DNA from 4 places in the Alteromonas sp. 4NH20-0056 genome. Region 4 is predicted to be linked to each of the others. Evidence: predicted binding sites of a transcription regulator. Region 4 holds the regulator's gene; each other region holds the start of a gene.
The links. The regulator sigma-54, encoded in region 4, starts transcription at its own class of promoters, with help from an activator protein. The targets are predictions, from matches to a motif close to GTTGGCACGNNNNTNGNNT.

Region 1 (3,176 bases), 550 kb from region 4:
CTATGACAGATACATCGCCGTGCATTAAACGCGCACAATCAGCAACAATCGATAATCCTAGGCCCGTTCCTATAACGTTATCATTACGCGGCTCAGCGCCGCGGGTAAATGGCTCAAATAAGGCAGGAACGGATTCTTTCGCAATCCGACGACCACGATTTGCTACATCTAGAATGACACGGTTGCCGTCTAGAAAAATATGAATATCAATGGGCCGACCGACAGCGCCATGGGCAACGGCATTAGACAGTAAATTATCAAGAATACGCCTAAACAGTTCTTCATCAACCTGAGCATACTGATGCTCAATGTTTACCGACACCTCCCTATTTTGAATTGCCAACGCATAATCTTCAAGACATGCGTCGACCATTGCTTTAAGATCGGCACGCTCAATTTTCGGCTGTGCTTGTTGAAGCAAGAGATTGTAGTCTAGTAACTTTTCGACCAATGTATTCAGGCGCTGGGTACTGGCTGTCAGTAACGACATCACCTCTCGTTGCTGTTGATTCAATTCTCCGACTACATTCTCACTAAGCAAACTACACCCTTCTTTTATGCTCGCAAGGGGCGTTTTAAGCTCGTGCGCAGCATGCCTTAGCAACGCAGTACGAATATTCTCTAGTTGCTGCAACCTATCGTGAAGCCAATGAAGATCACGTTCAACGTCGATAAGTTCGCGAGGTGCACGGCGTGATAATTCGGGCAACTCCCCTTTAGAATGCGCCACTACGCGTATTATGCGTTTTAATTTATTAACTGGGTTAACGATTAACTGACTTCCCAGTAAAATCAACAGTAATGATACGCTTACCAACATCGCAGTCGACCATGCTTGCTTTGCTTGCATGGTGTTTAAGTCTTCTTGCTGCAACGCAACGCGCTCTGCGATAAGCATTTCCATATCTCGGCGCAATTGTGTCACACTTCGATTAATAGACGCGAGGTAAGCGTTTAGTAATAACTGGTCTTCAATAACTCTATATTCGGCCAGTTGGCCGATATATAACGATAACTGCTGACAGGTTGAAGGGACATTTAAAGAATGGCACAGGTTGTCAGCCGCAACTGTGAATTGTTCTAAAGCGGTGTCAGACAAGGCGGCAACTTGCTCGTTTCTGATCACCACGAACTGCCGAATACTGCGCTCAACATCAACGGCTGCGGTATCTAACGATTGCATTTCGCCGACAACATTAACAACAAAACGCGTTTCTAACGTTGTCATTTTACCCACTTTTACAAGGTCACTTTGACTTTGCCAAAGCAAGGCTGCAAGGGGGATAAGCGCTAGGAAAAAACTCGCAAACGTTAACTGGCGTAGCGACCCAAGCTGCAGTAATCGCTCGCTCAGTGAGACTGTATTTTTCAGTGTTTATTCCTCGTACAATGAATAACCCTAGCAGTGGAGCTAATGATTATTAGCCCGTGCAATTTTGTTAGTTGGCGTTCGTTTACTTGATAACAATTCAGTTTCAGTTAGCTTACCGTCTTCATTGTCATCAATAAGCCCAAAATTTCTTAGTAGCTCGATGTGACGCACCGCTTCTTTTAGCGATATATAGTCATCTTCGTTGACATCCAATTCATCCATGAGCGACTGCGCTACCGTTGCATTCGCCTCAGCCACTGCAATTGCCTGTACTGCTGCAACAGTAAATAATACTAAAAAAAACTTTTCTAAACGTTTCATCTTGAATTCTCCGCAAGGTTGCAATTAGTAAATCCATTACTTCTTTGCAGAGTATATTGCGAGATCCCTGCCAAAATTAATTTATTCATCAATTTCAAAGACATAAATAAAAAAAAGGCAACGAGCAAGATACAAGCGTAGCTAAAAAGTAACACTTTTTAAGGCAAAACGTGTAAGAATTTCTCCCATATTCAGGAGGAGACACTACTTCAATGGCTAATTTGGCTTCGCATCCTGCGTGGAAGGCTACATCATATCGGCATAGTTAAAAAAACGGAGGGGCAATCAATAAGGTAACACTCAATGCCCTTCGGCAGCTGTACTTGTCACAGGCACGGCGCTCAACGCCTGAATAATGTTTTGTTCAGAACTCGTCGGTAATATGATAATTTACAAAGCAAGTTAAATAACTATTTTCCTAAAAGCTAGGTTAAACCCAACCAATACAAAAGGATTTTGTATGAAAGCAGTCATTCACTTTCTTCTTTTTCTATTCTTATTTTCACCGCTAACAAGCCTTGCAGGTATTACTGAGTGGGTAGACTTCAAGTTAGAAAACGGTCATATCAAAGTTCCGATTAAAATTGAAGGTATTGATACCTTTGCCATTCTCGACACCGGTGCACAGTTAAATGCCATTAATAAAGCGTTTGTAGGCAAGCATAATCTTACGTTCACTAAAGGCGGAAAAGTAAGGGTTGATGGTATATTTGGTGAACAGGTGTTCAATAAGTTCAACGGTATATCGCTTTCCATATTTGGTGTAGATATGGAGTTAGACGGTGCTCCGCCACTCTCGCTCGGTCATCATTCTACTGGCTTGTTATTAGGTTCCGGCTTCTTTAGCCAATTTATTGTTCAAATTGATTACCCCAACAACCGCCTGCGCGTAATGACAAGAGATGTAATGAATTTAAGTGAGTTTGAAAATATCCGTGCAGAAAGTCAGCGCAGTAGCGGAGAGCCTTTAGTCCGCGTTGCTTTAGGTAATGACGAGTCATTTTGGGCATTACTTGATACCGGTAACAATGGCGGTGTAATCATCGAGCGAAGCTATGCTGAAAGCTTAGGCCTAATCGATAAAGTGACGTCGTCTTCAATGGCAATGGGGGCTACTTCAATGGCGGTAACAGAATCGACCCGCGTGCCTGAATTAGTTTTTGGCCCTTATACACTCGAAAATGTTTTAGTAAGCTTTCCAGCAGAAGGGCAGTCAATTGTTATTGAAAAACAGTCGAGTATTTCTGGTACGCTTCGAAAGTCTCAAAAGCAGCAAGGCATTTTAGGCTACGACATACTTAAGCACTTCGTATTAACTATGGACTACGCTAAAGGTCAAGTCCATATCGGCTTGCCCGAAGAGGGATAAACTAGATGGGAGTTTATTTTCTCCCATCTGTGATCATTTTGCGCGCTCTGGCGTCTGACTGTTTTATCATTTCGTCAATTAGTGACGTTTCAGGCATATTTTTCCAGTACTTCT
Region 2 (3,176 bases), on a different contig from region 4:
GCAAGCAGCATTGAATGCAGACTGTGACGATAACGTCACGATAGCGCTGCTTGACGTATTGTCCATTGCAAAAGAAGAGCAAACACCTTACACCTCAAATGGCTTTCTTCCGTTTTTAGATACGCCCAAGTCAAACGATGTAATAGACGACTGGATAATACAGCGGCAGTTATATTCCAGTGAACGCAGTCTGGTTTTTCTTGCTAAGCATAAGCTCCATAATCATCAAGCGGTGTTAAAAATTCCTGCAAAGTCGATGCACGATAACGAAAGCTTTTTAGATGAAATGGTGAAAGAGGAGTGGATTGGCGCACGCGTACAACATGACAATGTTCTTAAACCCTACAAGTGCCCCTTTACACGACATTACTTTTATATTGCCATGGCGTACACACCTGGAATAAGTTTACGCCAATACCGAAACGACGTTGGTAGCGTTCCTCTTGCTAAAGTTCGAGACTGGAGTACGCAAATGGTTAGCGGCCTAACGGCACTGCATCGGCAAGACGTGCTTCATCAAGATATCAAGCCAGATAACATCATGGTTGATGAAAACGGTAAGGTCACACTGGTAGACTTTGGTGCCGCGAGCATAGCGGGTTATCATTTTTCGCATAGTGATGTGCAGCTTGCCATTCCTGGAGATCTATTATTTACCGCTCCGGAATACTTTGTAGGGCTTTGGCCTGATGAAAGCTCAGATCAGTTTTCTTTAGCAGTGGTCCTATACTTTTTACTCAGTGGCGATTATCCCTACAACAGTAACGTTGCCAAGAAAAGCAACTACGCAGGTCTACTTAAATTGCGTTATATCAGCTTGCTACAACGAAACGTCGCCGTTCCTATGTGGGTTGATGAAACGCTGAAACGGGCTTGCCATCCTAAAGCGTCGAAACGCTATCCGAGTTTGTCTGAATTTCTATACGATTTAAACCATCCTAATCCATCTTACCGTAAAAGCCTGCCGCTGATGGAGCAGCATCCAGTACGGGCATGGAAAACCGTGTCTGGCGTATTGCTGGTATTACTTCTTGCTATGTTTGTTGTTCATTATACGTAACCTGAACCTTGTTTGAGAAACGGCGCTCAGTATCAAAGGAATGCACCATAAACTATCTTCTTTGCTTATTCGTGGTGCGATATCAACGGGTTTACGCCAACGTTATTTTGCTAAGTCTTTGTAATATAGCGATGAAAAGCATTGGCACTATACTTGTATTATTATTTTCATAGTCTCGACTAGGTACCTGTGTATCATCGAGTAGTAACATATTTAACAATGTACTTAATCAGGCAACGAAGCCCACAACCAGGAATGGTTGTGGGTTTTTTTTGCTTAAAATAAAGGTGAACGAGATGACGCTTTCCTCACAGCAGCAACAACGCATTGTGATAATTGGCAACGGTATGGTTGGCCATCACTTTGTTGAGCAACTTATAAACAGCAAAGCTGACTACCATATTACCGTGTTAAGTGGAGAGGGCCGTTTAGCTTACGACCGCGTTTACCTATCGTCCTACTTTACGGGTAAAACCGCAGCCGATTTAGCGCTTACAGACGAAAAAACGTATCAGCAGTGGGAGGTAAATGCCGTTACCAGTGCGTGGGTAACGGATATTGATCGTACTCATCAAGTCGTCACCACTAAAGATGGTACTGCTTACCCCTACGATAAACTGGTGTTAGCGACAGGCTCTTATCCTTTCGTTCCTCCAATCCCCGGCAACGAGCAAGAACATTGCTTGGTGTATCGCACCATTGAAGATCTTGAGTCTATTAGTGCCTCTGCCGCACAAAGTAAAATAGGCGTAGTGGTGGGAGGCGGCTTACTGGGGCTTGAAGCAGCCAATGCACTTAAATCAGCAGGATTAGAAACGCACGTGGTTGAATTTGCACCTCAACTAATGGCGGTGCAGCTTGATGCTATGGGGGGCTCGCTGCTTAAAGATAAAATTGAAGCGCTCGGCGTACAAGTACATACACAAAAAGCCACCGAGATTATTGAGGCTGGTGAGCACTGCCGCTATCGAATGAAGTTTTCTGATGGTTCACACCTTGAAACCGATATGGTGTTATTTTCTGCCGGTATTCGACCTAGTGATCAGCTAGCCCGTGAATTTGATTTAGCCGTAGGTGAACGCGGCGGTATTGTTATCGATAATCAATGTAAAACCTCCGATCCTAATGTATATGCTATTGGGGAATGTGCATTGTGGGAAAAGCGTATTTATGGGTTGGTAGCGCCAGGATACGCCATGGCCCGCGCCGCCGTTGCTAGTTTGACTAACAATGAAGGCGAATTTACAGGTGCGGACATGAGTACCAAACTTAAGCTAATGGGCGTTGAAGTGGGGTCTATTGGTGATGCTCATGGCAATACCCCAGGGGCGCTGGTGTATACTTACCACGACCAACCTGCAGGCGTGTATAAAAAACTTGTTGTCGATGAAACTAAAACACAGGTATTAGGCGCGGTTCTTATCGGCGATACCAGCGACTACGATACTTTGTTGCAATATGCGCTAAACAACATTGCGCTGCCCGATGCGCCAGAAGCGCTTATATTACCGTCCTCAGGAGAAAAGCCCTTGTTAGGGGCCGATGCTCTTGGCGACAGCGCCACTATTTGTTCATGTCACAACGTATCTAAAGGCGATATTGTTGAGGCTATCGAAAGCGGTAGTTGCTCTTTAGGCGATATTAAATCGTGCACAAAAGCCAGTACAGGCTGTGGGGGATGTTCGGCATTACTTAAAAACGTTGTCGATGCTGAACTAGAGAAACGTGGCGTAGAAGTATCTAAAGCCATTTGCGAACATTTCAATCACACTCGCCAAGAGCTCTATCATCTTATTCAAGTAGAAAATATTGAGACGTTTGATGCACTGCTTGAAAAGCATGGTAAAGGGTTAGGCTGCGAAATTTGTAAACCGGCCGCTGCTTCCATATTTGCGTCGGTATGGAATGACTATATCCTTCGTCAGGCACATCAGCCACTACAGGACACCAACGATACGTATCTTGGCAATATGCAAAAAGACGGTACTTACTCTGTTGTGCCGCGGGTAGCGGGTGGTGAAATTACCCCAGATAAACTGATTTTGCTGGGTGAAGTTGCAAAAGAATACAACCTCTACACCAAAATAACGGGCGGTCAGCGCGTTGACTTATTTGG
Region 3 (3,176 bases), on a different contig from region 4:
TCGTTTATCAGGCGAAGGGGAAGCTGGGGAAAACGGTGCACCAGCCGGTGACCTTTATGTTCAGGTACATGTTCGCGACCACGATATTTTCCAACGTGATGGCAATAACTTGTATTGCGAAGTTCCGCTTAGCTTTACCACCGCTGCGTTAGGTGGTGAATTAGAAGTTCCCACGTTAGACGGTAAAGTGAAGCTTAAGATTAGCGCTGAAACACAAACTGGGCGTATGTTCCGTTTACGCGGAAAGGGCGTTAAGTCAGTGCGAAGCGGTGCGGTTGGCGATTTAATGTGTAAAGTGGTAGTTGAAACGCCAGTTAAGCTTTCAACACGCCAGAAAGAACTGCTTCAAGAACTTGAAGAGTCTATGGGTAAAGCATCAAGCAAGCATAGCCCTAAGGCACAAGGTTTCTTTGATGGTGTTAAAAAGTTCTTTGACGATTTAACGAAATAACGCGTTAACATTTTTATAGAAGCCCTCAATATGAGGGCTTTTTTATATTTGCTTTTAAAAATGTCAAAATACTCGTTTAAAACCTTGCTTAATTTGCGTGTATTCGTCACGATTAATGATAAGAAGGTAATTTCGCTATAGAGCGTTTTCATTACGCTACGTAGCAGGTAAAGCACGTTTAAACACGAAAGGGAAAGAGTAATGAAAAATGCAACTAATACCTTGGGGTCGATAAAGGCATTAACGGTAGCAGCAACATTGGCATTCGGCATTTCTGGTAACGTTGCAGCGGACGAAGTAACACAAGCGTCGTCTATGAAACATGCAAAAGCAGCAACCAATTATCGCCAAGCAATGTTTACGTTAATACGCAGCAACATGGCGCCATTGGGCGGTATGGCCAAGGGCGCATTACCTTATGATGAAAGTGTTATGATGACCAATGCCGTGCGTTTAGAGCAGCTAGCTGACATGATGACCGACTACTTATCTGTTGATACACGTAGCTTCAACGTTAAAACAGGTGCGAAAGACGCAATATGGAAGAACTTTTCTGACGTTGAAGGCAAGGTCTTAGCGCTTAAAACTGCTGCGCAAGGGTTACAAACGGCAGTTAAATCGGGCGATGAGACAGCGTATCGAGGGGCCATTGGCAAAATTGGCGCTAGTTGCAAATCTTGTCACGACGATTACAAAAAAGATTAAACAAAAAACGCGCCTAAAAGGCGCGTTTTTTTACGTTAACGCTGTGTTATTCGTCGGAATCACTGTCACGTTCTTGTTGTAATGTTGAATACTCAGTACGAGAGATGAGTTCATCATCATTACGGTCAATGCTATCAAATGCTTTCGTTACACCACTTCGCGATGCTTCTGCTTTCGTCAACGTACCGTCACTATTAATGTCCATCATATCGAATTCACTTTTTGCGATAATCGTGGTTTCGGTTTCAACCTTGACTTCTTTTTCAACGACGTCATCTTTTACTTCGGACTTCGCGTTTTCATGAAGCTCGTAGGTTAGCTTTTCATCTTTGGGCGGTACCGCTGGCGTGTCGTGCAGTTCAACCATGCTATGCTTCATTGCTTTTACCGAGGCAACGACATCACCGTCAAAATGCTGAGGGTGCTTTGTTACATGTCGATTAAACTCTTCCATCGAAATTCTCATGTCTGAGTTGGCATCAATTTTTGAAAAGTGCGCGAAAATTTCATCATCGTCTGCTTCCTCACGAGAGATATAACGATTATCGTCGTTATCTAAATCGGCAAACGTTGTATCAATTTTCTCTAAACCTTCACCGGCAACTACACTTGCTGAAAGGGCGGTGCCAATTAACGATGCTAATACTAACTTTTTCATATCAAACTCCTTGATTTCTAATCTCTGTACAACCTTTAACAGAGGTGATAATTCAAGTTAGTTCATTCATTTCACATGCCAATTGATTAAAACTCTTTAATATCAGTGCATTAAGTTGCATCACTAAGTGTGTGTATCATTATGATGTGCGTTATCTATACAAAACACTGCAATTATTACGCAGTCGGATAAACCGTGTCTTGTACACGCCTATTTAAGTTGTTGCTTAAGTGACTTTGCTATTTTTGCAGATTCTTCAAATACGTCTTTTTGATTGGCAAAATGAGGGTGGTGAACAAATTCGCACATCAACTTCGGAATATCTACTAGGGGCAAGACGTGGGTAGGGTGGTCGTTCATGAGTGCCTGAAGGGGTAAGTGCGGCTCATAGGCATCGGTCGGCGATTGTGCGACAGTAATGCCGCCTTGGTGAGTGGTTTCAATCATACCTTGCGTGCCGTCATCCAGCTTCCCGGTGAGCAGTATAGCGATTGAACGGTCTTTGTATTCACGGGCGCCAGATTTGAAAAGAAAGTCGATAGAAGGGCGCCATGGTTCGTCGTCAGGCAAATCAGAATAAAAGATATGATTATCGTCAACGCCGATATGTAAATTGTCTGGAGGAAGGTAAATGTGACCAGAACGCACCAGTTCACCCGCCTCAGCGACTTTCACTGGTAAGTTTGACTTCGCTTCTAAAAGCGGTAGTAATCCCGCTGAGTTTACTGTGCTGTCCCTTAGCCTATGAAGCAAAAAGAATACCGGAGAAGGAAAATCCTCCGGTAGCATAGATGCAAGCGTACTAAACGCGTTTACACCACCGGCGGAAGCTCCAATAAAAAACACGGGGTTAATTCCAGGGTATCGCGCAGATACATGAGCCAAATTATTTCCCTATATGTTTTTTCAACAATTTAAACAGCGATTTAATTTCTACTGGCTTGGGCAGAAATTCGATCATTCCAGCGTCTAAACAGCGCTTGATGATATCGTTGTGGACATGAGCTGACACTGCAATAACTTTTGTCTCTAGGTGTTTGCCATTGGATTGAATAAGTTTGAACCGCTCATAAAACTCAAAACCGTCCATTTCATCCATTTGTAAATCCAAAAGAACCAGAGAGTAGGTATTGTCCTTTAAGGTTTCTAATGCACGTTTTCCATTTTCTGCAACGTCATGCTGAACGCCAAATTCGTCTAAGTACGATGATATTATGAAAACGTTCGTTTCATTATCTTCGACAACAAGCACTTTCTCTTTGTCAGAGACGTCGAGTTTGTATGTTTCGTTGTGTTCCGACTCAAGGGGCTCTCTAATATGTTTTGGCGTGCGCAATGGCAGCGTTACTTTGAATGACGAGC
Region 4 (3,176 bases):
CCGTGTGAGTGAGAGTAGGAAGGAGGTTAACAGGGATATTGTCTACACAATAATAGCCTAAATCTTCCAACGCACGCAGCGCCACTGATTTTCCTGACCCAGAACGACCACTGATAATAATCAGCTTCATTCATTTTCTCCCTTTAAATAACAGTGATTTACCCAAGTGCGGTAATAATATCGTCACGAGTAGTTGCGCGTCTAATGGCTTTTAGTGTGTCTTTGTCGCTTAGCTTGCGAGCAACGGTTGCCAAGGTTTGTAAGTGACCTTGTGTTTGCTCCTCAGGGACAAATAATGCAAAAAATATATCAACGGGCTTTTCGTCAATGGCGTCAAAATCGATAGCGGGAATGCTAGTGACCACAATGGCGATAACACTAGATAACCCCGGTAGGCGGCCATGGGGCAGGGCAATGCCGTTGCCAATTCCTGTACTTCCCATGCGCTCTCTAGCAAGTAGGCTAGCAAGGGCTTCTGCCTGATCAATATCCTCGTTGTTATTCGCGGCAATGTCGCTAATGATTTCGAGAATTCTCTTTTTGCTATTGCACTGAACCGCACACTCGGTGCGGTCCAGACTTACGATGGCTTGTATGTCCATGCTTTACTACTAATGTTTTTTGAGTTTTTCCTTATGCTTGATGACCTGCCTGTCGAGTTTATCGACCATGCTGTCTATCGCCGCATACATGTCTGTATTCTCTGAGGATGCAAATACTTCAGCACCGCTCAAATGCATTGTTGCTTCTGCTTTTTGACTTAGTTTTTCAACGTTCAGGATGACATGCACATTAGAAATGTGATCAAAGTGACGCTCAAGTTTAGTGAACTTCGTATCGACATAATTACGCAAAGAATCGGTGATTTCAACATGATGACCCGTTAGGTTGATTTGCATATTTCGTCTTCCTTATGTTTTTTAAGCCCGTTAAATAAGGCTCTTGCGTTGGTTCGACGGTGGAATCGACAAAGATTCCCGGTATTTTGCTATCGTCCGCCGAGCGACCTTTATGCCCTGCTCGGCCAACAATTGAGCAATCTTGCTATCACTCAAAGGCTTGCTCGGCGTCTCGGCCGCAACAAGCTTTTTAATCAATGCACGGATAGCGGTTGAAGAGCACTCTCCACCTGATTCCGTGGCAACGTGGCTTGAGAAAAAATACTTTAATTCGTAAATACCACGGGGGGTATGCATATACTTTTGTGTTGTAACGCGAGAAATGGTTGATTCATGCATATCCACCATCTCTGCGACATCATTTAACACCATTGGTTTCATCATTTCTGGACCATGTTCAAAAAAGCCCATTTGTTGCTGAACGATACAATTAGCAACTTTCATTAGCGTCTCATTTCGAGACTCTAAACTTTTGATGAACCATTTAGCTTCTTGCATGTGAGAACGAATAAACTGTGAGTCGCTACTGTTCTTGGAGCTTCTACTCATTGCCGCGTACTGCTGATTAACACTAAGCTTAGGCAGGCTGTCTGGATTCAGTTCCACCACCCAACGTCCGTTCTTTTTCATAACTGACACGTCAGGAATAACGTACTCGGGTTCTTTCGTTTTAAGTGCACTGCCTGGGCGAGGGTTTAGCGTTTGCAGTAGGCGCATGGCTTCTCGAAGTTGGTCTTCTTTTAAGCGACTCTTACGCATGAGTGTGCGGTAGTCTTTACTGCTTAGTAAGTCAGAGTATTCTTCGATAAGTTGCTTTGCTTCTTCTAGCCATGGTGTGTCTTCAGAAAATTGACGCAGCTGAACCATCAAGCATTCTTGAGGGCTACGGGAGCCAGAACCAATAGGGTCGAACATTTGAATACGTTTTAGCACGCACTCAATTTCATCCATCTCTACCTGTTCTTCAATATCTTCGCTTTTAATGGCTTCTAATATGTCTTCCAACGACGTGGTCAGGTAGCCTGACTCGTCTATAGAATCGATAATGGCCATGGCAATAGCACGGTCAGTATCTGAAAAATGGGTTAAGCGCATTTGCCACGACAAATGCTCTTGAATGTCATCTGTCGTTTCGCCTTGGAAAATAAAATCATCATCGTTATTTGATGGGCCAGGTGCGGGGGCAGACGACGCCGAATAGTATTCATCCCATGTACTATCAATAGGAAGCTCGTCGGGCAAATCATTTTTTTCCAGTGCATCACCAGACTCGATAGTATCGCTTGATGCTGAAGGTGCCGCGTCTAAACGCGAATCGTCTCCGTCAATATTGTTGCGCTCAGCTTGAGGTTCATCGGAACCGTCCTCAACTTCTAAAAGCGGATTTGAGTCCAACGCTTCTTGAATTTCTTGTTGAAGGTCAAGCGTAGACAGCTGCAGAAGCTTAATGGCCTGCTGAAGCTGTGGAGTCATAGTAAGTTGTTGACTAAATTTTAGCTGTAAAGATGGTTTCATCTACGTCTTATTTTATGCTCTGTTATGCGTATACCGAGTGCGAAAATAGCTAAATCGCTTGCGACTTACTATTAACTATAGCCTGAATTGCTCGCCTAGGTATACATCCCTTACTTTTTGATTACTCAAAACTTGTTCCGCGGTGCCTTGGGCGATTAATTCACCATGGCTTACGATGTAGGCTTTCTCGCAAACATCCAAGGTTTCGCGGACGTTATGGTCCGTTATTAAGATCCCAATTCCTCTATCTCGCAAATGCTGGATAATCTTCTTTATATCATTAACTGATATAGGATCAACACCAGCAAATGGTTCATCAAGCAAAATAAATTGCGGGTTGGCTGCTAACGCCCGTGCAATCTCAACACGACGACGTTCGCCACCCGAAAGACTCATGCCTGCACTATTACGTATATGGTTAATATTAAATTCATCAAGTAGCGCATCGGCTTCTTGTTCTTGCTGCTCTGCATTTAAATCTTTACGGGTTTGCAAGATGGCCATAATATTTTCATGCACAGTAAGCTTTCTAAAGATAGACGCTTCTTGAGGTAAATAGCCAATGCCTTGACGAGCGCGCTCATGCATAGGTTGATGCGTAAGTTCTGCATCATCAATCGTAATGAGCCCCTTATCAAGAGGCACTAAGCCAACAATCATGTAGAAGGTCGTGGTTTTACCAGCGCCGTTAGGCCCGAGTAGGCCGACAATTTGGCCAGTCGATACCGATAAGCTCACGTCTCTTACAACTTGGCGCGCTTT

Region 1: a site for sigma-54 is predicted at 1,750-1,768, ahead of AC27EZ_RS00345 (EF-hand domain-containing protein). Genes of this name have one in related genera too.
Region 2: a site for sigma-54 is predicted at 1,201-1,219, ahead of nirB (nitrite reductase large subunit NirB). Genes of this name have one in related genera too.
Region 3: a site for sigma-54 is predicted at 1,879-1,897, ahead of AC27EZ_RS16570 (EF-hand domain-containing protein). Genes of this name have one in related genera too.

The regions. Positions count from the first base shown of each region.
Region 1 is NZ_BAAJLS010000001.1:67,461-70,636, forward strand. It holds gene AC27EZ_RS00340 (sensor histidine kinase) at 1-1,339, opposite strand, end outside; gene AC27EZ_RS00345 (EF-hand domain-containing protein) at 1,412-1,693, opposite strand; gene AC27EZ_RS00350 (aspartyl protease family protein) at 2,154-3,062, shown strand; gene AC27EZ_RS00355 (TIGR03915 family putative DNA repair protein) at 3,076-3,176, opposite strand, start outside.
Region 2 is NZ_BAAJLS010000004.1:63,842-67,017, forward strand. It holds gene AC27EZ_RS08915 (bifunctional protein-serine/threonine kinase/phosphatase) at 1-1,060, shown strand, start outside; gene nirB (nitrite reductase large subunit NirB) at 1,357-3,176, shown strand, end outside.
Region 3 is NZ_BAAJLS010000012.1:61,853-65,028, forward strand. It holds gene dnaJ (molecular chaperone DnaJ) at 1-451, shown strand, start outside; gene AC27EZ_RS16565 (c-type cytochrome) at 653-1,156, shown strand; gene AC27EZ_RS16570 (EF-hand domain-containing protein) at 1,203-1,814, opposite strand; gene AC27EZ_RS16575 (chemotaxis protein CheB) at 2,025-2,699, opposite strand; gene AC27EZ_RS16580 (CheR family methyltransferase) at 2,701-3,176, opposite strand, start outside.
Region 4 is NZ_BAAJLS010000001.1:620,470-623,645, reverse strand. It holds gene rapZ (RNase adapter RapZ) at 1-130, opposite strand, end outside; gene ptsN (PTS IIA-like nitrogen regulatory protein PtsN) at 159-602, opposite strand; gene hpf (ribosome hibernation promoting factor) at 612-899, opposite strand; gene AC27EZ_RS02770 (RNA polymerase factor sigma-54) at 930-2,414, opposite strand; gene lptB (LPS export ABC transporter ATP-binding protein) at 2,490-3,176, opposite strand, start outside.